DNA from 2 places in the Brevundimonas sediminis genome. Region 1 is predicted to be linked to the other one. Evidence: riboswitches for the same ligand, from Rfam matches in the RefSeq annotation. Region 1 holds a riboswitch; the other holds the start of a gene.
The links. A riboswitch is a leader RNA that binds a small molecule or an ion and turns the genes downstream of it on or off. The one in region 1 is predicted to bind S-adenosylmethionine.
Positions count from the first base shown of each region.

Region 2: linked by a shared signal. The riboswitch ahead of ACLQ7T_RS04490 (TonB-dependent receptor plug domain-containing protein) and the one ahead of metX (homoserine O-succinyltransferase MetX) in region 1 are both predicted to bind S-adenosylmethionine.

Region 1 is NZ_JBLYQK010000027.1:730-15,567, forward strand. Features, by position in the region: gene metB (cystathionine gamma-synthase) at 1-685, opposite strand, end outside; gene metX (homoserine O-succinyltransferase MetX) at 682-1,674, opposite strand; SAM riboswitch class I at 1,774-1,898, opposite strand; gene ACLQ7T_RS13005 (hypothetical protein) at 1,879-2,094, opposite strand; gene ACLQ7T_RS13010 (ammonium transporter) at 2,152-3,495, shown strand; gene ACLQ7T_RS13015 (TorF family putative porin) at 3,590-4,270, shown strand; gene ACLQ7T_RS13020 (NAD(P)-dependent oxidoreductase) at 4,443-5,876, shown strand; gene gltB (glutamate synthase large subunit) at 5,873-10,354, shown strand; gene ACLQ7T_RS13030 (efflux transporter outer membrane subunit) at 10,447-11,889, opposite strand; gene ACLQ7T_RS13035 (efflux RND transporter permease subunit) at 11,889-14,838, opposite strand, start outside.
Region 2 is NZ_JBLYQK010000004.1:134,315-149,152, reverse strand. Features, by position in the region: partial or broken gene ACLQ7T_RS04510 (SPOR domain-containing protein) at 1-127, shown strand, start outside; gene rpsF (30S ribosomal protein S6) at 313-696, shown strand; gene rpsR (30S ribosomal protein S18) at 709-984, shown strand; gene rplI (50S ribosomal protein L9) at 986-1,570, shown strand; SAM riboswitch class I at 1,738-1,849, shown strand; gene ACLQ7T_RS04490 (TonB-dependent receptor plug domain-containing protein) at 2,143-4,551, shown strand; gene ACLQ7T_RS04485 (hypothetical protein) at 4,684-5,061, shown strand; gene ACLQ7T_RS04480 (replicative DNA helicase) at 5,179-6,660, shown strand; gene ACLQ7T_RS04475 (discoidin domain-containing protein) at 6,819-10,040, opposite strand; gene ACLQ7T_RS04470 (carbohydrate ABC transporter permease) at 10,188-11,003, opposite strand; gene ACLQ7T_RS04465 (carbohydrate ABC transporter permease) at 11,000-11,899, opposite strand; gene ACLQ7T_RS04460 (extracellular solute-binding protein) at 11,896-13,170, opposite strand; gene ACLQ7T_RS04455 (glucoamylase family protein) at 13,167-14,609, opposite strand; gene ACLQ7T_RS04450 (TonB-dependent receptor) at 14,740-14,838, opposite strand, start outside.

The DNA.
Region 1 (14,838 bases):
CCCACCAGGTCAGCTGTTCCAGATCGGCCTGGTCCCGGGCCACGACGGCGCCGCCGACCACGTCCGAATGGCCGTTGATGTATTTCGTGGTCGAATGGATCACCAGGTCGGCGCCCAGGGCGATCGGGTTCTGCAGGGCCGGCGACAGGAAGGTGTTGTCCACGGCCGCCTTGCAGCCGACGGCGTGGGCGCGGGCGCAGATGTCGGCCACGTCCACCACGCGCATCAGCGGGTTCGACGGCGTCTCGATCAGGATCAGTTTCGGCTTCAGGGCGAAGGCGGCGTCCAGCGCCTCCCGGTCGTTCTGGTCCACGAACTGCACATCGAAATGATTGCGACGCGCGCGGGCGCTCAGCAGGCGGTGGGTGCCGCCGTACAGGTCGTGCGGAGCCAGCAACAGGTCGCCGGGCTCCAGGGACGACAGGGCCAGGTCGACCGCGGCCATGCCGGTCGCCGTGATCACCGCCCCGGCGCCGCCTTCCAGCTTCGCCAGCGTCTCGCCCAGAACGTCGCGGGTCGGATTGCCCGAACGCGTGTAGTCGTACTTCCGCTTACCCTCGAGGCCGTCGAAGCTGTAGTTCGAGGACAGGTACAGCGGCGGCATCACCGCCCCGTGCGCCGGATCGTTGTTCACGCCGTGACGGGCGGCGGTGGTACAGGGATGGGCTTCGCTGGAACAGGTCATGCGGCGATCTCGTCAGGCTGGCGGGCGTACAGGGGAGAAAGGGCGTCGTGGAGCGAGCGGCCGACGACCTCGCGCTCCTTCAGGAAGGCGTCGTGACCGAAGATCGAACCGGCCTCGTCAAAGCGACGCAGCGCGGGCGCGCGGGCGGCGAGGTCACGCAGGTCCTCGATCGGGACCAGACGGTCGGTGGTGAAGCCCAACAGGGTCAGCGGGCAGGCGATCGCTTCCGGCGCGACGGCGTGCCGGTCCAGCGAGTCGGACAGGGAGATCCAGCGATCGGCGCTGGTGGCCTCCGCGTAGTCCGCGCCGCGGGCGATCAGGTAGTCGCAGACCGGGTAGGGGGCGCCCGCTTCCGCCGGGGCCGTGGTGGCGAAGCGCCAGTCGAATTCGTCGGCGGTGCGATAGGTGGTCATGGCCAGCTCCCGGGCCAGCGCGACGCCCTCCGCCTCGCGACCGCAGTCGCGGGCGAAGGCCAGCAGCCGGCGCTGCACCCCGCGCCAGGCGGTGGCGGCGGGATGGGCGCGGTGGGCGGCCGAGATGACCACCAGTTCGCCGATCCGTTCGGGGAAGGTCGCCGCGAAGGCCAGGCCGATACAGCCGCCGTACGAGGCGCCGACGAAGGCGTCGACGCGGGCTTCGCCCAGCGCATCCAGCAGCAGGCCCAGCAGTCGGGCCTGGTCCGCGGTGGTGATGGTGACGCCCGGATCGGTCTTGCCGGGCAGCAGGTCGAAGGCCAGCACGCGGGCGCGGTCCAGATCGACCGGGCCGCCGTGACGGACGGCCCACGACCACCAGCGGGCGGCGAAGCGGCCGCTCGAGATGCCGCCCGCGATCACCACCAGCGGCCCCGTGACCGGGCCGTGCAGGCGACCGGTCACCGCGTCCGCGGCCAGACGCTCACCCGAGGCCAGCCGGAAGTCGGCCGGAATCGCGGCGCTGACATCCCGGCCGGGGGCCTCGTCGATGATCCATTCGGTGGTGGACGCCACTGTCCGCTCCGGCTCCGCTCAGCGAAACCGATGGGGCGAACCAACATCTGCGAAGAAAGACCCGTGAAGTCGTCCGGACCCGTGAAGGTCCGCTCGCTTCACTCATCTCTCGCGGCTTCCGAAGACGCCCCGCAGGAGTTGGCACCATCTCCAGGGATCGGGTGGATCTCTGGAAGGTTGCCCCGGCGTCAAAGGGCCTATCCCTCAGCCGGTCTTGATGAGTGTCCTTACGGTGGCGAAGCCGATCGCGTCCGTCAAGCCTTCAAAAATGCTGCGATTGCGAATTGCAAAGCTTGACCATTGTTCGGCGTGATTGCGTCTTTGAATCCGGAAATCGAGGAATGTTATTGCACATGAAAGATTCAGGTGCGTTTCAGCGGCAACAAAAATTCCTGAATCTTGATCCGGCCACTTGCGCATTTCGCAGGTGCGGTAAAGAGTTCGCTAATGCGTAACGGCGTCCTTTGGGGGATTGAGATGACACGACTTCGCAGTGGCCTGGCGCTCGGCCTTGGCCTTCTGACCACGGCAATCGCGACGGGGGCCGATGCGGCGCCCGCGCTTCTGGGACATCAGGTTCCGCTGGAACTGGACAGCGCAGGCACGGCCTGGCTGGCCACATCCACGGCCCTGGTCCTGCTGATGACCCTTCCGGGTCTGGCGCTCTTCTATGGCGGCATGGTCCGCCGCAAGAACGTGATCGCCACCATCACCCAGTCGGTCGGCGTCTTCGCCGTCGCGACCCTGGTCTGGTTTATCGCCGGCTACTCGATCGCCTTCGGGACGGCGGGCGACCTCGGCGGCCTGCCGGCCGAGACGGTGAACCAGTTCATCGGCAGCTTCGACGCCGTGCTTCTGAACGGAGTCGGCATGGAGACGGCGCACAGCCTGTTGCCGGGCATTCCGGAGTTCGTCTTCCTGTCGTTCCAGATGACCTTCGCGATCATCACCCCGGCCCTGGTGACCGGCGCCTTCGCCGAACGTCTGAAATACACCGGCCTGCTGCTGTTCACGGCGCTCTGGTCGCTGCTGGTCTATGCGCCGATCGCCCACTGGGTCTGGGGCGGGGGCTTCCTCGGCGGAGCCGGGGTGCTGGACTTCGCCGGCGGCGCGGTCGTGCACGTCAACTCCGGCGTGGCCGGTCTGGTCTGCGCGATCTTCCTCGGCGCCCGCAAGGGCTACGGCAAGGAGCCGATCACGGCCCACAACCCGGTGCTGACCATGATCGGCGCCTCGCTGCTGCTGGTCGGCTGGATCGGCTTCAACGCCGGTTCGGCGGGCGCGGCGAACTCGCTCGCCGGCGTGGCCCTGATCAACACCATCCTGGCCGCCGCCGCCGCCTCCATCACCTGGAAGATCGTCGAGGTCATCGAGAAGAAGAAGGCGTCGCTGATCGGCGTGCTGTCCGGCATCGTCGCCGGCCTGGTCGCCATCACGCCGGCCGCCGGCTTCGTCGACCCGAAGGGCGCGGTGCTGATCGGCCTGATCGCCGGACCGGTCTGCTACGCCTCGTCGGTGTGGATCAAGAAGCTGCTCCGCTACGACGACTCGCTGGACGCCTTCGGCATCCACGGCGCGGGCGGTCTGGCCGGCGCCCTGCTGACCGGCGTGTTCGCCTCCACCGCGATCAACAGCCTGTCGGAAGGGGCCAATGTCATGACCCAGCTGATCGGTCTGGGCTGGACCATCGCCTACAGCGCGGTGGGCACCCTGGTGATCCTGATCATCTGCAAGTTCACCACCGGTCTGCGTGTCAGCGCCGAGGCTGAGGAAGAGGGCCTCGACACCCACCTGCACGGCGAGGCTCTGGAATCCGTCTGAGCCTGCTTCCGGAGCGGGGGCTCTCTCCTCCCGCTCCGGGCCCAGTAAGCGTTTGCGTGCCGAACATCGACCAAACAAGTTGGGGACAAGAACAATGAAAATCGCCTACTGCGCCGCGGCCTTCGCCGCCGCTCTCATCGCCACCGCCGCGGCCTCGACCGCCAGCGCCCAGGACGTCAGCTTCAACGCCGCCGTGACCTCGGACTACGTTTTCCGCGGCGTCAGCCAGACCGACGAGGAGCCGGCGCTCCAGCTCGGCGTCGACGTCGGCTTCGAGTCCGGATTCTACGTCGGAGCCTGGGCCTCGAACGTCGACTTCGGCGACGACACCGACGCCGAGGTCGATGTCTACGGCGGCTACCGCACCGAGGCGGGCGGTTTCGCCTTCGACTTCGGCGTGGTCGGCTACCTCTATGTGAACGACCCGTCGGGCTCGGACTACAGCTTCTTCGAAGCCAAGGCCGCGGTCTCCCGGGCGATCGGCCCGGTGACCCTCGGCGGCGCCCTCTACTACTCGCCGGACTTCTTCGGCGCGGATGAGAGCGCCACCTATGTCGAGGCGAACATCGGCTACTCGCCCATCGCCAAGCTGACCCTCAGCGGCGCCGTCGGCTATCAGTACCTCGACGTCACCGACGACTACACGGCCTGGAACCTGGGCGCGGCCTACGCCATCACCGACAACATCGTGATCGACGGCCGCTATCACGGCACCGATGTGGACGGGCCGCTCTACGACGACCGCGCCGTCGCCACGCTGAAATTCCTCTTCTGAACGGATCTGGGCGTCCCTTCCGCCCGGCCATGACCGGCAAGGCCTTGCCATTCAGGCGGGTCTTGCCGGTCAGTCTTTTCTGGTTGTCCTGCTGTTTGCGCAAGGACAGCATAAAAATTGCCTGAAGGCCTTCCCGTCCGTACAAAGTTCGCAGTTGCGAAGAGGGCTAGCCTTGGCGTCCGTGAACCAGACTTTCGTTGTTATCCCCCGCACCGGGCCGTCCAAGGTCGCGGCGGCGGAGCGCGTGCAGAACCATGCCGAAATCTATGCGGATTTCGGACCGGATGCGGGCCGTGGCCAGTCCAGTCGCTGCGCCCAGTGCGGCGTGCCGTTCTGCCAGTCGGCCTGCCCGCTCCAGAACAATATTCCCGACTGGCTGCGGCTGGCCGCTGAAGGGCGGGCCGAGGAGGCCTGGCGTCAGTCGGAGGCCACCTCGACCATGCCGGAAATCTGCGGCCGTATCTGTCCGCAGGACCGCCTCTGCGAAGGGGCCTGCACGCTGGAGCAGTCCGGCTGGGAGACGGTCACCATCGGCTCCGTCGAGCGTTGGCTGGGTGATCAGGCGTTCGAGAACGGCTGGGTCGATCCCATTCGGCCCCGCGCCGAGAAGGGGCAGTCCGTCGGCATCGTCGGCGCGGGTCCCGCGGGCCTGGCCGCCGCCGACCGCCTGCGCAGCGCCGGCTACGCCGTCACGGTCTACGACCGCCACGATCGCGCGGGCGGCCTGCTGACCTACGGCATCCCCGGCTTCAAGCTGGAGAAGCATGTGGTCGGCCGCCGCGTCGACCGCCTGATCGACGGCGGGGTCGAGTTCAGGCTGGGCGTCGATGTCGGCGGCGCCCTGCCCTTCGCCGAGGTGCGCGCCGCCCATGATGCGGTGCTGGTCGCCACCGGCGTCTACCAGGCCCGTCGCCTGACCGCGCCGGGCTGCGGCTCGGACGGCGTGGTCGCCGCCCTCGACTATCTGATCGCCTCCAATCGCAAGGGCTTCGGCGACGCGGTCCCGGCCTTCGACGGCGGAGCGCTGAACGCCTCGGGCCGGAAGGTCGTCGTCATCGGCGGCGGCGACACCGCCATGGACTGCCTGCGCACCGCCATCCGCCAGGGCGCGACCTCGGTCACCTGCCTCTACCGCCGCGACCGGGACAACATGCCCGGCAGCGCGCGCGAGACCGCCAATGCGGAGGAGGAGGGCGTGGTCTTCGAATGGCTGGCCGCGCCCCGCGCCGTGCTGGGCGGCGCCTCGGGCGTCACCGGCGTGCGCGCCCAGCGCATGGCGCTGGCGGCCCAGTCGGCCGACGGCCGCTGGTCGGTCGAGCCGGTCGCGGGCGGGGAGTTCGACGTCCCCGCCGATCTGGTCATCGAGGCCCTGGGCTTCGAGCCGGAAGACATGCCGGCGCTGTTCGACACGCCGGACCTGGCCCTGACGGACTGGCGGACCATCCGCACCGCCGGCGCGACCAAGGCCACCACGCTGGAGGGTGTCTTCGCCGCCGGCGACATCGTGCGCGGCGCCTCGCTGGTGGTCTGGGCGGTCCGCGACGGACAGGATGCGGCCAGTGAAATTGATGCGTGGCTGTCCTCGCAACGGAGGGCCGCGGCGTGACCTTTGACCTGAACACCTTCGAGGCCGACCGGCAGAAGCTGATCGACGCCCATGCCTATGACCCGGCGTCCGAGCGGGACGCCTGCGGCGTCGGTCTGGTGGCCGCCATCGACGGCCAGCCGCGCCGCGAGGTGGTGGACCTGGCGCTGAAGGCGCTGTCGGCCATCTGGCACCGGGGGGCGGTGGACGCCGACGGCAAGTCGGGCGACGGCGCCGGCATCCTGATCGGCCTGCCGCGCGCCTTCTTCGAGGCCCAGGTCCGCGACGCCGGCCACGAGCCGCGCCCCGGGCCCATCGCTGTCGGCATGATCTTCCTGCCCCGCGTCGACCTCGGCGCCCAGGAACAGGCCCGCACCATCGTCGAGCGTGAGGCCCTGTCCGCCGGCTTCTGGCTGTACGGCTGGCGTCAGGTGCCGCACCGCGCCGAGGTGCTGGGCCAGCGCGCCGCCGCAACCCGTCCCGAGATCGAGCAGATCATGCTGGCCCCGCCCGAGGGGCTGGACGGCGAGGACCTGGAGCGGGCCCTGTACCTGCTGCGGCGTCGCATCGAGACCCGCGCCACGGCGGCGGGGCTGCAGCATTTCTACGTCTGCTCCCTGTCGGCGCGGTCGGTGATCTACAAGGGGATGATGCTGGCCGAGGCGCTGGCGGACTTCTACCCGGACCTGGCCGACCCGCGGGTGGAGGCGAACGTCGCCCTGTTCCACCAGCGCTATTCGACCAACACCTTCCCCGAATGGCGTCTGGCCCAGCCCTTCCGCATGCTGGCCCACAACGGTGAGATCAACACCCTGCGCGGCAACGCCAACTGGATGCGCAGCCACGAGATCCGCATGACCGCCGAGGCCTTCGGCGCCGACGACCAGACGGTCAAGCCGGTGATCCAGCCCGGCGGCTCGGACTCCGCCGCCCTGGACAATGTGTTCGAGGTTCTGGTCCGCGCCGGTCGCCCGGCGCCCATGGTCAAGGCCCTGCTGATTCCGGAGGCGCCGATCGAGGGCATGATCTCGGACGATCACCGCGCCCTCTACGCCTACTGCAATGCCGTCATGGAGCCGTGGGACGGTCCGGCGGCGGTCTGCGCCACCGACGGCCGCTGGGTCGTGGCGGGCAAGGACCGCAACGGCCTGCGCCCACTGCGGGCGGCCGAGACCGTGGACGGCCTGCTGATCTGCGGCTCTGAGGCCGGCATGACCGGCGTCTCGGACGACCGCATCGCGCGCCGCCTGCACATCAACGGCGGCCGGATGATCTCCATCGATCTGGAGGCGGGCCGCCTCTACGACGAGGCGGAAACCATCGACCGGCTGGCGGCCAAGCATCCCTACCGGGAGTGGCTGTCGAACATGGTCGCGCTGGAGCCGCTGGTCGGTCCGGGCGATGAGCCCCGCAAGCTGGAGGGCGAGGCCCTGACCCGCTTCCAGGCCGCCGTCGGCTGGACGCAGGAGGACATCGAGTCCCTGCTCGATCCCATGGCCGCGGAGGGCAAGGAGGCCGTGGGCTCCATGGGGGACGACACCCCGCCCGCCGTCCTGTCCGAACAGTCGCGACCCTTCGCCCACTATTTCCGACAGGCCTTCGCCCAGGTCACCAACCCGCCGATCGACTCCCTGCGCGAAGCCGGGGCGATGAGCCTGCGCACCCGATTCAAGAACCTGGGCAACATCCTGGCCCAGGACGAGACCCAGACCCGGGTCTTCATGCTGGACAGCCCGGTCCTGACCAACGGCATGTACGAGCGCATGCTCGGCGTCGTCGGCGCGGGCTCGACAACGGTGATCGACTGCACCTTCCCGGCGCCGGCCGAGGGCGGACGGGAGGGCGAGGCCCTGCGCGCCGCCCTGGACCGCATCCGCGCCGAGGCCGTCGCGGCGGCGCGGGACGGGGCGGGCCTGATTGTCCTGACCGACGAACGGGCGGGCGAGGATCGTCCGCTGATCCCGATGATCCTGGCCACGGCGGCGGTGCACGGCCGCCTGATCGAGGCGGGCCTGCGGACCTACTGCTCACTGGTGGTGCGTTCGGCCGAGGCGATCGACGCCCACGCCTTCGCCGTTCTGGTCGGTTGCGGGGCCACGGCGGTCAACGCCTGGCTGGCGCAGGAGACCTTCCTCGAGCGTCTCGCGGCCGGGCGCTATCCCGGCCTGTCCCTGCGCGACGCCTGCCTGAACCATCGGACGGCGGTCGAGGCGGGGCTGATGAAGATCCTCGCCAAGAAGGGCATCTCGGTCATTTCGGCCTATCGCGGCGCCTGCGAGTTCGAGGCGCTCGGCCTGTCGCGCGCTCTGGTGGCCGAGTTCTTCCCGGGCATGACCTCGCGCATCTCGGGCGTCGGTCTGGCGGGCATCGAGGAGCAGTCGGTGGCCAAGGCGGCGCGCGGTTTCGCCGCCGACCGGGCGCGCCTGCGCATCGGCGGGGCCCACCGCATCCGGGCGGGCGAGGAGACCCACGCCTGGGACGCCGAGATGATCCACCGCCTGCAGGACGCCACCACGCGCGGCGACTACAAACGATTCAAGGCCTACAGCCGCCGGGCGCGCGAGCTGCCCGCCACGGCCCTGCGCGACCTGCTGGACTTCCGCGAGGCCCTGCCGATCCCGGTCGAGGAGGTCGAGAGCGTCAACGAGATCCGCAAGCGCTTCGTCACTCCCGGCATGTCCCTGGGCGCCCTGTCGCCCGAGGCGCACGAGACGCTGAACATCGCCATGAACCGCATCGGCGCCCGCTCGGTCTCGGGCGAGGGCGGTGAGGACCCGGAGCGCTATCACCCGCGTCCGAACGGCGACAATCCGAACAGCGCGGTCAAGCAGATCGCCTCGGGCCGCTTCGGCGTCACGGCCGAGTATCTGAACCAGTGCCGCGAGATCGAGATCAAGGTGGCCCAGGGCGCCAAGCCCGGCGAGGGCGGTCAGCTGCCCGGCTTCAAGGTCACCGAGTTCATCGCCCGCATGCGTCATTCGACGCCGGGCGTGGGCCTGATCTCGCCGCCGCCGCACCACGACATCTATTCGATCGAGGATCTGGCCCAGCTCATCTACGACCTGAAGCAGATCAACCCGGTCGCGCGGGTGACGGTGAAGCTGGTGGCCTCGTCGGGCATCGGGGCGGTGGCCGCGGGGGTCGCCAAGGCCAAGGCCGACATTATCCTGGTCGCCGGCCACAACGGCGGCACCGGCGCCTCGGCCATGGGTTCGATCAAGCACGCGGGCATGCCGTGGGAGCTGGGCCTATCCGAGGCCCATCAGGTGCTCAGCCTGAACGGCCTGCGTGGCCACGTCCGCCTGCGCACGGACGGCGGGATCAAGACCGGTCGTGACGTGGTCGTCGCCGCCATGCTGGGCGCCGAGGAATACGGCATCGGCACCGCCAGCCTGATCGCCGTCGGCTGCCTGATGGTCCGCCAGTGCCACTCCAACACCTGCCCCGTCGGGGTCTGCGTCCAGGACGAGCGGCTGCGCGCCATGTTCACCGGCACGCCGGAGAAGGTGGTCAACCTGTTCAGCTTCATCGCCGAGGAGACGCGCGAGGTTCTGGCCTCGCTCGGCCTGCGGTCGCTGGACGAAGCCGTCGGCCGCACCGATCTGCTCAAGCAGGTCTCCCGCGGCAGCGAGCATCTGGACGATCTCGACCTGAACCCCCTGCTGGTGCGGGTGGGCGAGGGGGACGCGCGCCAGCCCGCCGACGCGCCGCGCAATGCGGTGCCCGACGCGCTGGACGCTCGCATCGTCCAGGACGCCGAGCCCTTCCTGGCCCGCCGCGAGAAGATGCAGCTGACCTATTCGGTCGCCAACACCCAGCGGACCATCGGCACGCGCCTGTCGTCGCACATCGTGCGCCAGTACGGCTCGGACCTGCCGGACGGCCACCTGACCCTGAACCTGCGCGGCGCCGCCGGGCAGTCGCTGGCGGCCTGGGGGATGAAGGGTCTCAAGATCGAGCTGGACGGCGAGGCCAATGATTATGTCGGCAAGGGCCTGTCGGGCGCCGAGATCATCGTCCGTCCCCCGTCATGGCAGGCGGGCGCGGCGGTCATCGGCAACACCTGCCTGTATGGCGCGACCAGCGGCAAGCTGTTCGCGGCGGGCGCGGCGGGCGAGCGTTTCGCCGTTCGCAACTCGGGCGCCACGGCGGTCATCGAGGGCTGCGGCGCGCACGGCTGCGAATACATGACCGGCGGCGCCGTGGTGGTGCTGGGGACGACGGGCTGGAATTTCGGCGCCGGCATGAGCGGCGGCGAGGCCTTCATCCACGACCCCGAAGGCACGGCGGCGGATCGCTTCAACAGCGCCTCGGTCATCGCCGGCGCGGTGATGGGCGAGGCGGGCCAGCGCCTGCACGAGCTGGTGACCCGTCACGCTGTGGAGACCGGCTCCCCTCTGGCGCGCAGGCTGCTGGAGACCTGGCCGGTGGCGGTCACCCACTTCCGCCACGTGTTGCCCCGCGAGGAGGCGGCGGCGGTGAAGGCGAAGCGGGCGTAGATCCCTCTCCCATCGGGAGAGGGAGGCAGGCATAAAAAAGGGGAGGCTGTATCCAGCCTCCCCTCCATCATCTCAGCCTTGAACCGGAAGTCTCAGCTTTCGGCTTCCCAGCCGCCCGCCAGCGCCTTGAACAGGGCGATCTGGTAGGTGGTGACCTGGGCGTTCGAGGCGGCCAGCTGGGCGTCGGCGGCGGCCAGGGTCCGCTCCGCGTCCAGCACCGTCAGGAAGCTGTCGGCGCCGGCGTCGAAGCGCAGGCGCGACAGGCGGGCGGCGTTGGCGGCCTGGTCCCGCGCCGACTGCAGGGCCGACCGGCGGTCCAGCTCGTTGGCGTAGTTGGCCAGGGCCGTTTCCGTCTCCTGCAGGGCCGTCAGCACCGTCTGGTCGAACGTCGCCAGGGCGGCGTCCGACGAGGCCCCCGCCTGTTCGATCCGCGCGCGGGCGGCGAACACGTTCGGGAAGGACCAGCTGATCAGCGGGCCGAACGAGAAGCGGAAATTCTCGCTGTCGCCCAGGGCGTCGGTGTCACCGGCGGTCACCCCGGCCGATCCGCCCAGGGTGATGCGCGGGAACAGGTCGGCGGTGGCCACATTCACCCGCGCCGCCGCGGCGGACAGGTTGCGTTCGGCCTGACGGATGTCGGGACGACGGGCCAGCAGGGCCGCGCCGTCGCCGACCGGGATGGGCTGCGACAGTTGCGGCGGGGTCTGGCAGGCGCGGGCCGCCGCGCTGGCTTCCGCCGGGGTGCGCCCGGTCAGGGTGGCCAGACGGAACAGGGCGCCGTCGCGCTGGGCCCGCAGGGGCGGCAGGGTCGCGCGGGTCGACTCCAGCGCCGCGCGGGCGCTGGCGACGTCCAGCCCGTTGCCCGAACCGGCGTCCAGCAGGCGCTGGGTCAGGCCGACCGTGTCGGTCTGCAGGCCGATGGTCCGCTCCGCCACCGCGATCTGGGCGTTGGCCGAGCAGGCGTCGGCATAGGCCCGGGCCGTTTCCGCCGCGACCGTGACCCGGACGATGTCCAGGGCGGCCTCGGCGGCGGCGGCGTCCGCGCGGGCGGCGCGGATGGTCGATTCGACGCGGCCGAACAGGTCGACCTCGTACGAGACGTCCAGACCGGCGTCGTAGGCGTCGGTCTCGGGCGCATCGGTCCCCGGCGGCAGGGTGCCCGCCGGCAGGGTCGCGGCCGAGACGCGGCTGCGGTTGTAGGCGGCGCTGGTGGTGGTCGACGGGAACCGACCGACGCGCGCCTCGCCCAGGGCCGCGCGGACGCGACGCAGGTTGGCGGCGGCGGCCTCAAGCTCGTTGTTGTTGGCGAGGGCTTCACCGACCAGGCCGTCAAGGGCCGGGTCGTTGTACAGCCGCCACCAGTCGTCACGAGCCGAAGAGGTCGAGACCGCCGATGAGGCGGTCCCGATGAAGGCGCCCGACGCTGAGGGGGGAAGGGTAGCGTCAGGCGCCTTCGGCCCGACCGCGCACGAGGCCAGCAGGAAACTGGCTCCGGCGGTTGCGGTCAGGAACCGGAGAGAGGGTCGGATAGTCATCAGGCGTCTCCCGAGCGGACGGTCGCGGTGTCCGCGTCGTGCGGGGGAAGGGGGGTGGGGTCTTCCCTCGTCGTCTTCGGGGCGCCCGGCAGCTTCGAGGCCACCCAGCGCATGACGACGTAGAAGACCGGCGTGAAGATCAGACCGAAGAAGGTCACGCCCAGCATGCCGCTGAAGACGGCGGTGCCCAGCGACTGACGCATCTCCGCGCCCGGACCCGTGGCCAGCATCAGCGGCACGACGCCGAAGATGAAGGCGAACGAGGTCATCAGGATCGGGCGCAGACGGGTCTGGGCGGCGCGCACGGCGGCGTCCCAGCGGCTGAGCCCCTCGTCCTCGGCCTGCTTGGCGAACTCCACGATCAGGATGGCGTTCTTGGCGGCCAGGGCGATCAGCACCACCAGTCCGATCTGGACCAGGATGTTGTTGTCCAGACCCCGCAGGTTGACCCCCAGGATCGCGGCCAGAAGACACATCGGAACGATGAGCACGACCGCCATCGGCAGGGTGAAGGCCTCATACTGCGCGGCCAGCACCAGGAAGACGAAGACCACGGCCATCAGGAAGATCATGGTCGCGCCGCCCGAGGCCTGCTTCTCCTGCAGGGCCAGACCGGTCCACTCGTACGAGAAGCCCGGGGGCAGGGTGGCTTCGGCCAGTTTCTCCATTTCGGAGATCGCCTGGCCGGACGACACGCCCGCCGCCGCCTGACCCTGCAGCTCGGCCGCCGGGAACAGGTTGTAGCGAACGATCCGCGACGGACCGGAGTCCTCCCGCAGGTTGGCCACCGAGCCGATCGGCACCATGGCGCCGGTGGCGGACCGGGTCTTCAGGTTCGCGATGTCGGCCATGTCGTCACGCGACGTCGGCTCCGCCTGCGCCGTCACCCGGAAGGTGCGGCCCAGGAAGTTGAAGTCGTTGACGTAGGACGAGCCCAGATAGACGCCGAGCGTGTCGAACACGGCCGACGGCTGCACGCCCATCATCAGCGCCTTGTCACGATCGACGTCGGCGGCGATGCGCGGCGAACCGGTGTTGTAGGTCGAGAAGACCTGCTGCACCTGATCCGGCGCCTGGGCGGCGGCGCCCATCATGGCGAAGGTCGAGCCTTCCAGCGCGCGATAGCCCGCGCCGGAGGTGTCCTGCACCATCATCTGGAAGCCGTTGCCGTTGCCCAGACCCTGAACCGCGGGCGGGGCGATGACGAAGATCTGCGCGTCCTCGATGCCCATGGTGGCGCCGGTGATGGCCCCGGCCAGGGCGGCCGCGCTCTGTTCGGCCGTCTTGCGGTCCTCGAAGGCGTCCAGGCGCACGAAGATGGTCGCCGCATTGGAGCCGAACGAGAAGCTGGTGCCGTCCAGACCGGCGAAGGCGACCATGCCCTCGACGCCCTCGGTCGACTTGATGATGTCCGAGGCGCGCTTCATCACGGCTTCGGTGCGTTCCAGGGACGAGCCCGGCGGCAGTTGCACGACGCCGATCAGGAAACCCTGGTCCTGCTCCGGGATGAAGCCCGACGGGGTGTCGACCAGACGCCAGGCGGTCAGGCCCAGCAGACCGACGTAGATCACCAGCACGATGCCGACGGTGCGCACGAGGCGGGCCGTCAGGCGACCGTACTTGTCCGACAGCCAGTCGAAGCCTTCGTTGAACTTCCGCCCGGCGTAACCGCCGTAATAGGCGGCCGTGCCCAGCAGGCCCGGCTTGCGCTCGTGGTCGTGTTCCTTGTGCGGCTTCAGCAGCAGCGCGGCCATGGCCGGCGACAGCGTCAGCGACACCAGCAGCGACACGACCGAGGCCGTGGTGATGACGATGGCGAACTCGCGGTAGAAGATGCCCGGAATGCCCGGCACGAACATGGTCGGCACGAACACCGAGACCAGCACCAGACCGATCGAGATCAGCGCGCCCGACACCTCCTGCATGGAGCGGTAGGCGGCTTCCTTCGGCGTCAGGCCCTCGCGGATGTAGCGCTCCACGTTCTCGACCACGACGATGGCGTCGTCGACGACGATGCCGACCGCGAGGACGAGGGCGAACAGGCTCAGCGAGTTGATCGAATAGCCGAGCAGCATCTGGACGGCGAAGGTCGCCACCAGGGCCACGGGGATGGCCACGATCGGGATGATCGCCGCGCGCCACGTCTGCAGGAAGACCAGCACGACGAGCACGACCAGGATGACCGCCTCGAACAGGGTGTGCTGCACGGACTCGACCGAGGCCGCGACGAACTCCGTCGGGTTGTAGGCGATCGAGATGTCCATGCCTTGCGGCAGTTCGGCCTTGAAGGCCTCGACCTCGGCCAGGACGCGGTCAGCGGTGCCCAGGGCGTTGGCGCCCGGTTGCTGCACGATGGCGATGCCGACGCCCTGCTGGCCGTCGAAGAAGCCCTTGATGCCGTAGTCCTGGGCGCCGAGCTCGACGCGCGCGACGTCACGGACGCGGGTCACGCGGCCTTCGGCGTCGGTCTTGATGACGATGTTGGCGAACTCGTTCGGATCGCTCAGGCGGCCCTGCACCTGCACCGGCAGCTGGAAGGCCGCGGCGTTGGTGGGGAAGGGCGGCTGGCCGATCGAACCGGCGGCGGCCTGGACGTTCTGGGCCTGCAGCGCGGCGACGATGTCCGGGCCGGTCAGGTCGCGCGCGGCGGCCTTGGCCGGGTCGATCCAGACCCGCATCGAGTAGTTGCCGCCGCCGAAGATCGACACGTTGCCGACCCCGTCGATCCGCAGCAGGCGATCCCGCAGGGTCGAGTTGGCGTAGTTGCCGACATAGTCGTTATCCAGCGATCCGTCGGGCGAGGTCAGCCCCAGGATCATCAGGAAGCCCGACTCCTGCTTGTTCACGGTGACGCCGATCTGGCGCACCTGTGCAGGCAGTTTGGGCTCGGCCAGGGCTACCCGGTTTTGGACCAGAACCTGGGCGGCATCCAGATCGGTGCCGGGGTTG
Region 2 (14,838 bases), on a different contig from region 1:
CACGGTGCAGACCGCCTCGGGCTGGTACCGGTCGCGCTTCACGGGCATGACCGAGAGCGCCGCCCGCGCCGCCTGCGCCGCCCTGGCGGAGCGCCGCTGGGACTGCACGGTGATCCGGCCCGACTGAGCCGGTCGCGGGCAGCCTTGCTCCCCGGCCGGTTTTCCCCTATACGCGCCCGCTTTCCAGGGCTTCGGTCCCGGTGCGGAGTTCCAAAGGGTTCGGGAAGTCATCCCGGCCGCCGCCCCGGGAACCATCGTGGAACGGACTGAACCCGGTCCGCCCGCGCCGGCGCCCACAAGGGAGAATACCGCATGGCTCTTTACGAGCACACGGTCATGACGCGCCAGGATATCTCGGCGCAGCAGGCCGAAGCGCTGAACGACACCATCAAGACTCTGATCGAACAAGCCGGCGGCGCTGTCGCCAAGATCGAGTACTGGGGTCTGCGCAACCTGACCTACCGCGTGAAGAAGAACCGCAAGGCTCACTATTCGCTGCTGGCCGTCGACGCCCCTCCGGCCGCCATGGCCGAAGTCGAGCGTCAGCTGTCGATCAACGAAGACGTGCTGCGCTGGCTGACCGTCCGCGTCGAGGAACTCGACCTGGAACTGTCGCCGCTGCTGGCCCGCCGTGAACGTGAGCGCGAGCGCGAGCGTGAACGCGGTCCCCGCGAAGACGCCGCCGCCGAAGCCTAAGGAACCCGGAACATGACCGATACCACCGCCCCGACCCCGGGCGCGCCGGCCGGCTCCGGCCCGGCCCGTCGCCCGTTCTTCCGCCGCCGCAAGGTGTGCCCGTTCTCCGGCCCGAACGCGCCGAAGATCGACTACAAGGACGTCAAGCTGCTGCAACGCTACATCAGCGAGCGCGGCAAGATCGTCCCGTCGCGCATCACGGCTGTCTCCCAGAAGAAGCAACGCGAGCTGGCCAAGGCCATCAAGCGCGCGCGCTACCTGGCCCTCCTGCCCTACGTGGTGAAGTAAGATGAAGGTCGTTCTGCTGGAACGCGTCGATAACCTCGGCGCCATCGGCGACGTCGTCACTGTCAAGGACGGCTTCGCCCGCAACTTCCTTCTGCCGCGCGACAAGGCCCGCCGGGCCACCGCCGCCAACCTGAAGGCCTTCGAACTCGACCGCGCCGCCATCGAGCAGCGCAACGAGAAGAACAAGGCCGAAGCGCAGAAGATCGCCGACAAGATCAACGGCGAAACCTATGTGATGATCCGTCAGGCCGGTGAAACCGGCCAGCTGTACGGCTCGGTCGCCGGCCGCGACGTCGCTGAAGCCATCCAGGCTGAAGGCGGCAAGGTCGAGCGTTCGCAAGTCGTGCTGAACGTCGCGATCAAGACGCTGGGCGTCCACGAAGTGCTGGTTCGCCTGCACGCCGAGGTCTCGGCCACCGTCAAGATCAACATCGCCCGTTCGGCTGAGGAAGCCGAGCGTCAAGCCAAGGGCGAGGACGTGATCAAGTCGGCCTACGAGGAAGATCGTGAAGCCGCCGCCGAACAGGCCGCGGACATGATCGCCGGCGGCGCCGGTCAGCAAGACGGCCTGGGTTCGGAAGCCTGAACCCAGTTTTGATCCTGGCCGAAATCTGAACCGAGCCGGACTTCGTCCAACTCGACCGATTTCGACCAGATGCTGAAAAGTCACGGCGGCGTGGGGGAAGCCCTGCGCCGCCGAACTTTTTTCGGGCGTGCGCTTGACGCTTTTATGACGCACCGCAATATCGGAATCGCTCATCGAGACCGGCTGAGGGAAAAGGCCCTTGGACGCCGGGGCAACCTGCGGACCGCCGTAAGGTGCCAACTCCTTCGGGACCCCTCCCCGGGTCACGGCAGATGAGAGACCGGCACGCCCGGACTCCCTCATCCGTCACCGCAAGTGTTTCCGATCGAGCAGGAGACGACCATGCGTTCTGACACGCCCTACGCCCTGACGGTCCCCGCCCCTGACGCCCGCGCGCCGCGCCACCTTATGTGTTGCGCCCGCCCGATGCGATGTCGCCCTGGCGCCTGACACGCTGACCCGCCCGGCCCCACGCCGGAACCGCCTCCAAAACACCGCCAGCCCGGACCCCCGGTGATCGCCGCGCGCGACACCGACCGGAGAGCTGCGCCTCATCGAGACAGAGATCCATCATGACCACCCGCTCCATCCGCGCCGCCCTGTTCGCCGCCGCCTCGGCCACCGCCCTGCTGGCCGGCGCCGCCCACGCCCAGACGGCGCCGCAGACCGCCCCCGAGGCCACCGAGGTCGACGAGGTCGTCGTCACCGGCACCCGCGCGCCCAACCGCTCCCGACTGGACACCCTCGCCCCGGTCGACGTCGTCACCCAGGAGGACCTGCAGAATCGCGGCACCACCGAGCTGGCCGCCGCCCTGGCCCAGTCGGTTCCGTCCCTGACCTTCCCGCGACCGGCGGTCGTAGACGGCACGGACTCGGTCCGCCCGGCTACCCTGCGCGGCCTGTCGCCGGACCAGACCCTGGTGCTGGTCAACGGGACCCGCCGCCACGCCTCCGCGCTGGTCAACGTCAACGGCACCGTCGGCCGCGGCTCGGCGGCCGTCGATCTGAACACCATTCCCTCGGGCGCCTTGGACCGGGTCGAGGTCCTGCGCGACGGCGCCTCGGCCCAGTACGGTTCGGACGCCATCGCCGGGGTGGTCAATCTTCGCCTCCGACAGGCCGATCACGGCGGCGGCGCGACGGTGACCGCCGGCCAGTACTACACGACCATCGACACCGCCCGCGCTCCAGGGCGTGACGAGCAGGACGGCGGCACCCTCACCGCCTCGGCCTGGCAGGGCTTCGGCCTGGGCGACGGCGGCTATCTGACCCTGAGCGCGGAATACCTGCGGCGCGACCCGACCAACCGCTCCGACCTCGACCCCCGCGTTACGCCCAACGCCGTCACGGCGCGGTTCGGCGATCCGGAGGTCGAGCAGTGGACCGTCTTCGCCAACGCCGGCGCCCCGCTGGGCAACGGATGGGAGGCCTATGGCTGGGCCGGATACCAGGATCGCGACAGCGAAAGCGCCGCCTTCCCCCGGCTGGCGTCGAATGTGAACAATGTCGCCGCCCTCTACCCCAACGGCTTCCTGCCCAAGATCGCCGTCAACTCGCGTGATCTGTCGGCCGCAGGCGGCGTGCGCGGCGTCATCGGCGGCTGGGACGCCGATGTGAACCTGGTCTATGGCCGCAACGCCCTGGAATTCCGCACCGAGGAGTCGCTGAACTCCACCTATGGCGCGGCCTCGCCCACCAGCTTCGATTCCGGCTCGCTGATCTATGACCAGCTGGTCCTGGGCGCGGACGTCACCCGCCAGTTCGACGTCGGCCTGTACGCCCCGCTGAACGTGGCCGCCGGTCTGGAAGCCCGTCGCGAGACCTACCAGATCGAGGCCGGTCAGGCGGAGTCCTGGGACCGCGGCCCGCTGGGCGGCAATACCGCCCTGACCAGCGGCGCCCAGGGCTTCGTCGGCTTCCAGCCGTCGAACGAGGTGGACGAGGACCGCACCGCCGTCGGCGTCTATGTGGACGTCGAGGCGCCGATCACCGAGCAGTTGACCGTCGCCGGCGCCGTCCGCTTCGAGGACTATTCCGACTTCGGCAATGCGACCACGGGCAAGGTCTCGGCCCGCTACGACTTCACCCCGTCGTTCGCCCTGCGCGGCTCGGTCTCGACCGGCTTCCGCGCCCCCTCGCTGCAGCAGTCCTATTTCACCTCGACCGCCTCGGTGATCCAGAGCGGCTCCATTGTGGAGACCGGCACCTTCCCGGCCACCAGCACGGTGGCCAGCCTGCTGGGCGCGGAACCGCTCGATGCCGAGACCTCGGTCAACTACACCCTCGGCGCGGTCTTCCGGCTGGGCGACTTCAACCTGACGGTCGACGCCTACCAGATCGATATCGAGGACCAGATCGTCCTGTCGGAGCTGATCAACCGCAGCTTCAGCCCGCAGGTCGCCTCGCTGCTGGATCCGCTGGGCGTCCAGGCCGCGCGCTTCTTCCTGAACGGCGTGGACACCACCACCAAGGGCGTCGACGTGGTCGGTCGCTATCGCATCAATGACGAGACCTATGGCGACTGGGACTTCACCGTGGCCGCCAATTTCAACGACGTGGAGGTGACGCGTCTGCCGACCTCCTCCTCGGTGCTGAGCCCGGTCCCTCCGCTGTTCGCCCGCAGCCGCATCCTGACCATCGAGGACGGCACGCCCGACACCAAGGTGTCCGGCACGACGGACTGGAGCTACGGCCGGTGGGGCGTCACCGCCCGGGCGACCTACTACGCCAGTGTCCTGCAGCCCGGATCGACCGCGGCCTCCGACTACTGGACCGGCGACAAGGTGGTCGCCGATTTTGAAGGCCGGTTCAGCCCGAACGAACGGATCACCCTGGCCCTCGGCGTCGACAACGCCTTCGACGAATATCCCGATGCGGTTCCGGCCAGCCTGAACAGCAACGGCGTCCTGGGCTTCCCCTTCTACTCGCCGTTCGGCTTCAACGGGCGCTATGTCTACGCCCGCGTCGGCGTGAACTGGTGACCCCTGCCCCGGGCCGCCGGTCGTCCTGCACGGACGGCGGTCCGGGACCAAGTCATCCGCTGATGAAAAACTTCGGCGAAAGCGTTGCCATGAGGAGGCTCCCGCCATATCTGGACGGTCGGAGACCTCCCCATGCTTCGTATCCTGACCGCCCTCGGGCTGGCCCTGTTCCTGTCCGCCTTCGCCTCCGGCTCCGCTCACGCCATGACGGTGCGCGAGTTCCTGTCCATCGCCGACCGCCTGCCGCAGAACGCCACCGCCGCCCTGCGCCCGGACGGCCGCCGGCTGATCAACGAGGTCTCGACCTCCGTGCACGCGGTGAAGAACGCCCAGTTCGCCGACGAGCGGGCCGGTCGCCGTCCGGCCTACTGCATCCCGTCGCGCGGCACCGGCATCACGCCGGAAGGGCTGCTGGCGCGTTTCCGCGCCCTGCCGGCGGGCCGTCGCGACATGACCGTCCAGCAGGCCATTCGCGAGTGGATGATCGAACGCTGGCCCTGCGGCGCCTGATCGTTAACTGATCCGCCTGCGGAATTCGGGACTGCCCACAGCCCCGGAGATTTGTCCCCGGCAACGCGTACGTCCAAACATGACGCAGGCGGCCTGTAAGGGCATGACGTCATGACCATGAACGCCTTTGCTCCCGCCGCCTTCAACGACACGCCCCAGGTCGCGTCCCTGCCGCACAATCTCGAGGCCGAGCAGGCGCTGCTGGGCTCGCTGATGTTCGACAACGCCGTGTTCGAACGGCTGAGCGACCGGCTGCGCGGCAGCCATTTCTACGAACCCTTCCACCAGCGCCTCTTCGATGCGGTCGAGGACCATATCCGTCAGGGGCTGCTGGCTGAGCCGACCATCCTGATGGAGCGGTTCAAGCAGGACCCGGCCTTCCAGGAGTTCGGCGGCCTTCGCTATCTCGCCGATCTGGTTGACCGCGCCCCGCCGGCCGCCAATGCGCCCGACTACGCCCGCGTCATCTACGATCTGGCCCTGCGCCGCGACCTGATCCGCATCGGCGGCGAGATCATCAAGGACGCGCCGGATCCCGAGCGCCCGGCCGAGGATCAGATCGAACAGGCCGAACAGACCCTGTACTCGCTGGCCGAGACAGGCAAACCGTCGTCCGGTTTCGTGAGCTTTTCCCACGCCTTGTCCGGCGCCGTTCAGATGGCGGCGGAAGCCTATCAGCGCGACGGCAAGCTGGCCGGTCTGGCGACCCACCTGGACGATCTGGACCAGAAGCTGGGCGGGCTGCACCCCTCCGACCTGCTGATCCTCGCGGGCCGTCCGTCGATGGGCAAGACGGCGCTGGCCACCAACATCGCCTTCAACGTGGCGCGCAGCTATCGCTGGGAGCCGACGCCGGAGGGCCGCAAGACGGTCTCAGGCGGGGTTGTCGCCTTCTACTCGCTGGAAATGAGCGCCGAACAGCTGGCCATGCGTATGCTGGCCGACGCCTCGGGCGTGTCGTCCGACAAGCTGCGCAAGGGCGAGATCGACGCCTCGGACTTCGGCAAGATCCGCGACGCGGCGGTCGAAATCGGCGAAAGCCCCCTCTACATCGACGCCACCGGCGGTCTGTCGATCTCCAAGCTGGCGGCGCGCGCACGGCGGCTGAAGCGGATGGAGCACGGGCTGGACCTGATCATCGTCGACTACCTGCAACTGGTGACCACCGGCGAGAACAGCCAGAAGAACCGGGTGCAGGAAGTGTCCGAGATCACCGGCGGCCTGAAGGCCCTGGCCAAGGAGCTGTCGGTGCCGATCATCGCCCTGTCGCAGCTGTCGCGTCAGGTCGAGCAGCGCGAGGACAAGCGGCCCCAGTTGTCCGACCTTCGGGAATCGGGCTCGATCGAGCAGGACGCCGACTGCGTGATGTTCGTCTACCGCGAGAGCTACTACCTGGGGCGCGCCGAGCCCAAGGAAGGCACCGAGGAACACCTGAACTGGCAGCAGGAGATGGACCGGCTGGAGCACCAGGCCGAGGTCGTCATCGGCAAGCAGCGTCACGGCCCCATCGGCATCGTGAAACTGGCGTTCGACGCCAACACGACGCGCTTCGGCAACCTGGCGCATGGGCAGGGCGGCGGGTACAGCGACTACGAATAAACTGCCCTTCTCCCCTTGAGGGAGAAGGTGGCCCGTCAGGGCCGGATGAGGGGGCTGCCAGCCCCATGCTCATCGCCAACGAGGCGGGCTGCTGACACAGCCCCCTCATCCGTCTCGCTCCGCGAGCCACCTTCTCCCTCAAGGGGAGAAGGAAGACGTCACCGCATCTCTACCCGTCGGGCGCCCGCGGGGATGGCCAGCTCGCCATTCGAGAAGCTCGCCGCCCGGCCGTCGATGCGGACGGTCGCGGGCGGGGTCTCTCCGGCCGGCCACTGGATGATGAAGCCGCCGGGGGGCGTGACCCCGGGTTCCAGCGTCAGGACATAGCCGCGTCGGGCGGCGCGGAAGCTGTAGGTCAGCGAACCGTACGGTGTGCGGACGGCGCGGACGCCCACCCCCTCCCCGGCCAGCCAGCGGGTCGGCACGCCCGCCGCCAGCACCAGGGCATGGTCGCGGTCGCGCTCATACACCAGCATGTCCATGACCGAGCGGATGTAGTCCGAGCTGATCCAGGCATGGGGCATGTCGCCGATGAAGCGGGGCTCGCGCTCCTCACGGCCGACCACCTCGGCCCAGCCGTTCCAGGCGCGCGGGCGGATGTCGGCGAAGTAGAAGTCCAGCGCCCGGAGCGCCTCCTCGCGGCGACCCAGCCGGACCATGGCCCCGACGTTGCGCAGCTCGTAAGGGGTGTAGTCCTTCCACGCCTGACGGTTCTCCTGCCGGGCGGTGAAATTCTCCCACCATTTGTCGAAGGTGCCTTCCAGCAGCGACTGCGGCAGGTCGTCGATCAGACCACCGGGCGACAGGCCGATGGTGGTCGAGGTGGCGTCGAAATCGCCCCGGTCGGCGGCGCCGGCGATCCAGTCGATGCCGTGGACGCGGGCCGTGGCCTCGATCGAGGCGATGATGTCGGCCTTGAACTGGGCCTCCGCCGCGCGGAAGCGGTCGGCGGCCTCGGCGTCGCCCAGGGTCTCGGCGATGAAGACGGCGTCGGCGTAACCGCGCAGGCCCCAGAAGTCGTCCCAGTAGCTGTAGGCCGGACGGTCCGAATAGCCCTCATGGCTGATGGTCGGCGGCAGCAGGCCGAACAGGTGGCGCTTGTCGGCCGCCTCGAACTCGGCCGTGCGGGTCGAGGCGCGCAGCTCGTCCATATAGCGGATCGCGCCCTGCACCTGCGGCCAGACGGCCCTCAGCGCCTCCAGATCGCCGGTGTAGCGGTACGTCTCGGCGGCGAGGAAGACGAACTCGCCGTGACTGTCGTTCTCGGGCACCGGATCGGCGCCGCGGCTGTCGACGCAACAGGGCACCTTGCCGTTGTCGAAGACGTAGGGGGCGAACCAGCGCAGATAGTCGGCGGACAGGTCGGCGTGACCCAGCCGGTTCAGCCCCTCGGCCATCATGGCCCCGTCGCGGATCCAGCTGCGGTTATAGCTGCGCGTGCCCGGCTGCAGGATCGGCCCCTGACGCGACATCAGCATATGGGCCAGCGAGGACTTCATCACCGCCTCGACCGGACCGGCCTCGGGCGGCAGGGTGACGTCGAAGCGGTCGAGTTTCTCGCGCCATCGGGCGGCGACGCGGGTCTGAGCATCGTCCAGCACCGCCTCGGCCGAACCGGTGAGCGGCAGGGCCGCGTCCCCACCAGCCAGCGCGGCTGTCCAGCCGAAGGTTCGGCTTTCACCGGGCTGGAGGATCACATCGTACAACCAGCCGCCAGACATCAGGGTCGAGGCGTCATATTCCGCGCCGCCCTCCCCCATGAACGCACGGCGATCAGCCACGGTCAGAAGGCTTTGCGGATCACTGCCGGCTTCAAAGCTGGACGCGACGATATGACCGGCCCGGCTCAGGGCGCGAACATTCACGTTGTCATTCAGCGTCAGCTCTGCGGGATTGATCTCGATCTTCTCGATCGGACCAACACCCCCGGGCGTGGTCAGGAACTGGCGCGGGCCGTTGACCTGGAAGGGTCGGGCCGCCAGCGCCAGCGTCAGGCTCTGCGGGCGGTCGGAGGTGTTGGTCAGGACATAGCGGCCGTACAGGCGGGCGGCGTCCGGCTCCCCCTCGGCGAAGGCCGTGGTGGTCAGGCTCCAGTGGTCGGCGGTCCAGGTCACGGACGGGATCGGCAGATCACCGTCCGCCTGCGACTGGGTGATGTTGACGTCGGACCAGGTCACCAGCCGCCCGTTCTCGACCACAAACGGTTCGATGCTGGGGCCGCCGCGACGCAGCTCGATGGCGCCGTCCTCGCCGATCAGGCCGCTCTCGCCGCCGCCGTCGACGCCGACGAGGGTCCAGTAGGGCTGTTCGCCGTGGAAGCCGCGCGGATAGAGGCCCCGACGGCTTTCGGACGCCACCGCCATCATGAAGCTGGTCTGCGTCTCGCCGAAGGACAGGGGTTCGATCTCAAGGCCGGTCAGGGCGTAGGCGTTGGCCGCCGCCTGCCCCAGCCGCTGCCCCGCGCCCGCCTGGCCGACGACGCCGCTCTCGTCCAGCGGGGCCAACAGATCGAGCCGCAGCCAGCGCGCCGACGCCTCGGGCGTGCGCAGCCAGTCGGTCCCGCCGTTGCCGTCGGTCACCGAGGCCAGCTCGCGCCAGTCGCGCCCGTCCGACGAGGCCATCAGACGATAGGCCGACGCCGCCATCCGGTCCGCCCAGCGCAGGGTCAGGCCGCCGAACTCGCGCTCATAGCCGAGGTCCAGCGTCAGGCTCTGCTCGCCACCCGCCGCCGATTTCCAGAAGGTCAGCGGGTCGTCATCGACGGCGCGGGCCGCGACATTGCCGCCGTCCTCGCTGGTGGCGTCGGCCACCGGGCGCGGCGGGACCGAGGGCTCGGGCGGCAGCTCGCGCAGCTCCAGCTGGTCGATCTCCAGCCAGCCGCGACCGCCCTGCCCCGCCGTGACCACGAACTCGATCCGCGCGGCGCCGCGGAAGGTGCGGTCCGGCTCCGGCCCCCAGGCCCAGAGGATCTGGCGCTTCTTGATGACGTAGCGGGTCCACTCACCCTGCGCCTCGAAGCGCTGGATCTGGCGCCAGTGGACGTTCTCGCCGGACGCATCGGTGAACTTGATCTCGAGCGTATTGGGCAGCATCTCGCCGCGCGCCCAGAAACTGATCTCGTAGTTTTCCGGCACACGCAGATCGAGGGCGCGGGCGGCGAAGGCGTAGCCCGAGCGACCGTTGAAGTCGTACGCCAGCCGCATGGCGCGGCCCTCATGGCCGGGGACCGCGGAGACGGCCGAAGAGACGTCGGTGGAGGCGTCGGCGGTCCACGGGGTCAGGGTCTCGAAGGTGTCGAGCGGACGGGCGGACTGGGCCTGCGCCGCCGTGGCCAGGGCGAGGGCGGCCGTGGTGGCCAGCAGGAAGGTGCGCATATCCATACTCCGCTCATCCCGGCGAAAGCCGGGACCCAGTTCTGTCCAGCGTGACGCCGGCGTTGGGGGATCAGCCTCGGTGCGATCCCGGTCCCGCTCCATCACCCAGCGCACTGGGTCCCGGCTGTCGCCGGGATGAGCGGATCGTTTGGTTCAGCCCTTCACGCTGCCCGCGAGCATGCCGCGGATGTAGTAGCGTTGCAGGGCGAGGAAGATGGCCAGCACGGGGGCGACGGTGATGACGGCGCCGGCCATCATCATCTCGGCGTCCTGCACGTGCTCGCGCGACAGGGCCGCCAGCGCCACCGGCAGGGTGTAGTTGGACTGGTCCGTCAGGATGATCAGCGGCCACAGGAAGTCGTTCCAGCTGCCCAGGAAGACGAACAGGGCGAGCGTCACGACGATGGGCTGCATGGTCGGCAGGACCACCTTGCGGAAGATCTGGCTCTCCGAAGCGCCGTCGACGCGGGCGGCCTCGAGCATTTCGTCGGGGATGCTGAGCGCATACTGGCGCACCAGGAACAGGCCGAAGATGGACGCCAGCCAGGGCACCAGAGCCCCGGCGTAGGTGTTCACCAGTCCCATGGACTTCAGCATCAGGAACAGCGGCAGGGTGCCGATCTGGGCGGGCACCACCAGAGCCGCGACCAGCAGCTGGAACAGCCGCTCGCGCCCCTTGAACTTCAGCTTGGCGAAGGCGTAGCCGGCCGGGACGGTGAAGCCCAGCGCCAGCACGGTGGCCATGGTGGCGAGCGCAAAGCTGTTCCACAGATAGCGGCCCATGCCCTGGGTCACGAACAGGTCGCGGTAGTGCTCGAGCGTCCAGTTCTTGGGCCATAGCGGCGGCGGGAAGGCCGCGGCCTCGCCGGTCGACATGAAGCTGACCGACACCATCCACGCCAGCGGGAACATCACCGCCAGGGCGATCAGGGCGACCGCGAGGTTCAGCAGGATCGAGCGAAGCTTCATTCGTACGCCCCCACCTTCTTCGCCACGGCCAGCTGCACCAGGGTGACCGCAAGGATGCAGACGAACAGGACGAAGGCGACGGCGCTGGCGGAGCCGAGGTTCCACCATTTGAAGCCCTCCTCGTACATGAAGTAGAGCACCGTGACGGTCGACTGGGCCGGGCCGCCCTGGGTCATCACATAGGGCTCGGCGAACAGCTGGAAGAAGCTGGCGACGGCGATGATCGAGACCAGCAGCAGGGTCGGGGCGATGGCCGGCAGGGTCACATGGCGGAACTGCCTGAACGGGCCCGCGCCGTCGATGCGGGCGGCCTCGTACAGGTCATCCGGCACGGTCTGAAGGACGGCCAGGAAGATCAGCATGTTGTAGCCGAAGGTCTTCCAGACGACGAACATCAGGATGGCCGGGATGGAGGTCGAGGGATCGCCCAGCCAGTCCACCGGCGGAATGCCGAACGCGCCCAGCGCCCAGTTGATGACCCCGTACCGGGTGTGGAGCATGTAGTTCCACAGCACCGCCGTCGCGACGAGGGTGGTGACGAAGGGGGCGAAGAACATCACCCGCCACAGCGGCCGCCATTTGATGACGCGGGCGTTCAGGATGACGGCGGCGGCCAGCGAGGTGGCGATGGACAGGGGCACGCCGATGACGGCGAACAGGCCGGTGTTCTTCATCGCGCCCCAGAACAGGGGATTGGAGAACAGCCGCTCATAGTTCTGCAGGCCGACGAAGCGCATGTTGCCGATATCGGCCAGCGCATAGATGTCGAAATCGGTCAGGCTGAGCAGCAGGGCCGCGAAGACCGGGATGGCGAAGAAGACGCCGATGGCCAGCAGCGACGGGGCGACGAAGCCCCATGCGGCGCGCTCGCGCTTGCGGAGGGATGACGGGGTCACTCGGCCCTCCCCTGTTCGATCATCCAGCGGCGCTTCTCCAGCAGACGATCCACGCGCCTGTCGATCTCGGCGGCGGCGGCGGCGGGCGCGAACTCACCGCGCACCATGCGTTCGGCGACGATCTGCATCTCGGTCACGATCCGCTCCCACTCGGGCGCCTTGGGCACGGCCCTGGCGCGCGACAGCTGGCCCTTGAACGCGGCGATGTAGGGGTCGTTCGCCACCGTCGGGGCGGACCAGGCGCTTTCGCGGGCCGGCAGGTTGCCGGTGATGCCGTTGAAGATCGCCTGCACGCGCGGCTCGGACAGGTAGCGGACCAGCTTCCACGCCGCCTCCTGATGCGGCGAGCTGCTGTAGACGACCAGCGACGATCCGCCGGGGGCCGAGGCGCCGGGGCCGGTCGGGCCGGGCACGCCCGCGGTCATCCACTGGACGCCGGGCGACAGGCGGTCCTTGAAGTCGCCGATGGTCCAGGGGCCGGAGAAGTAGAAGCTGAACCAGCCGCGCTCGAACTCGGTCCAGACGTTGGAGATCTGCGCGGCCGAGGCGACCGGGGCCAGCCCCTCGTCGAACAGGCTCTTGTAGAACTCCAGCGCAGCGATGAAGGACGGGGTGGAGAAGTTGCCGCGCGTGTCCTGGTCCCGCAGCAAAGGCGCATCGCCCTGCAGGCCGAAGGTCAGCAGTTGCTCGAACTCGTTCAGCGGCAGCAGGACGGCGTATTTGTCCGGCCCCACCACCCGCTTGACCGCATGCATGGCCTGTTTCCAGCCGGCCCAGTCCCGCGGCATGGCCTCATGGCCGGCCTGACGCAGCAGGTCGGTGCGGTAGAAGATCAGCCGGGTGTCGACGTACCAGGGCGTGGCCATCGGTCGGCCGTTGATCCGGTTGGTGTCCAGCACCGCCGGGAACTGGTCGGTCAGCAGGTCCCGCGCCTCGGCGGGCAAGGGGCTGATGGCCCCGATGGCGGTCATCTCGGACACCCAGGTGTTGCCCACCTGACTGACGTCCGGCAGCGAGGCGCCGGCGTAGGCGGTCAGCAGCTTCTGGTGGGCGGCGGTCCAAGGCAGGGCCTGGACCTCGACCTTGATGTCCGGGTTCAGCCGCTCGAACTCCGGCAGGATCCGGCCGACGTTGGTGGCCTCCGAGCCCATGGCCCAGAAACGCAGGCGGGTGCGGCCGTCGCGGCTCCCGCCACAGGCCGACAGGCCGGTCGCGGCCGCCCCGGCCATCAGGCCGAGCGTCGTGCGTCGATCCGGCCTGAAGATGCTCATGCGTTGTCCAGCCAGCCGCCGGTGAAGCCCGCGCGCTTCAGGCCGCGCACCAGGTTCGGTTCGCCGTGCATGGCCTTCCAGACGATCTCGGAGCGATGGTTCTCGATCTGGATGACGATGGGGCCCTGGTCGATGCCCAGATAGTCGCCGTCGACCCAGCCGATGCCCGGCACGATGCGACCGTGCTGGAGGGGGCCGTCGCGGACGGTCAGGGTCGGGTTGAACGAGTCCAGGAAGCCGTACTGCGTATAGATGGCCGAGCCGTAGCGGGCCTTCATCGCCTTCAGGCAGGCGATGACATGGTCCGGGGCGAACGGCATGGACGCCAGGGCCGCCGTCGGGGCGAGCGTGCCGTCGTCACGGTCGCCCGGACCACGCGCCGAATAGCTGAAGAACTCCCGCTCTCGCCCGTCGATCACCTGACGGAAGTCGCCGGGGCCGTCGCAGGCGGTCAGACCCCAGACGTCGGCCGAATAGCCGGCCCAGCCCATCGGGTTGTCGATGGCGTACTTGCGCTGGGCCTCGACGGCGCGGACGCTGTTCTGGAAGTAGTCGAAGCCCGGAATCTCGGCCTGCTGGTCCTGCAGCCAGCGGTCCCGGATGCCCCGGAAGTCGATGTACATGTGGCTGTATTCATGCCCGAACAGCGGCGGGAAATGCAGGTGTTTCGGTCCCCAGCGGTCGGTCCAGCTGTGGTCGTAGACGCTGCACCACTCGTCCCAGACCGTGGTCGGCGTCGGATGGGTCGGGCTACCGATGGCCAGCAGCAGGACGATCATGCCCTCGTTGTAGACGTTCCAGTCCGCGGGGATGAAGCCGGTCTCGGGGTGCCAGCCCATGGTGATGCGGTTCGGCCGGACGACGGCCCAGTCCCATTCGACCCGCTCATAGACGGCCTGCGCCCGCTCGCGGATCTCGCGCTCCTGCGGATGATCGCCGTCGAACCAGCGGGCGGCGAACAGCATGCCGGCGACCAGAAGGGCGGTGTCGACGGTCGACAGCTCCGTCCTACCGAAGCGGTGGCCCGTCTGCATGTTGAGGAAGTGGTAGAAGAACCCCTTGTAGCCGCCGTTGCCGGTCGGCTCGGGCCCCTGCGGCAGCTCGTGGAAGAAGCGGATGGTGGTCAGGGTGCGCTCGCGCGCCTCGTCACGGCTCATCCAGCCGCGCTCGACCCCGACGGGCCAGCAGGTCAGGGCGAAGCCGACGGCGGCGACGGACGAGAAGGACTCGGTCGGCCAGCGGTCGGGGGTCAGGCCATTGGCGCGATTGGTGACGCGCACGAACCAGTCAAAGGTCTTGCGCTGCAGGTCCTCGACGTCGGCGTCCAGCGCCGGTCCGGTCGGAACCAAAGGCGTGGCCGACGGCATGGTGGCGCAACCGGCCACGGCCAGAGCCGCGCCGGCGAAGGTGGACCCCATCAGAAAACGTCTGCGGTTCATGGGATCACCTCTCAACTCGGAATACGCGGATCAAAAAAATGGCCGCCCCCGGTTGGGCTGGGAGCGGCCGTTCAGGCTCAGGAGATTGTAGTCCCCATCGGGCGGCCCGGAAGCCGCCCGAGGGTCGCACCTACCAGCGGTAACGCAGACCGACCTGGAAGCTGCGCGTCGGCAGATACTGGGCGGTCGGACGGCCGAAGTTCGGGTTCAGCGGGGCGAGCCCGGTGTT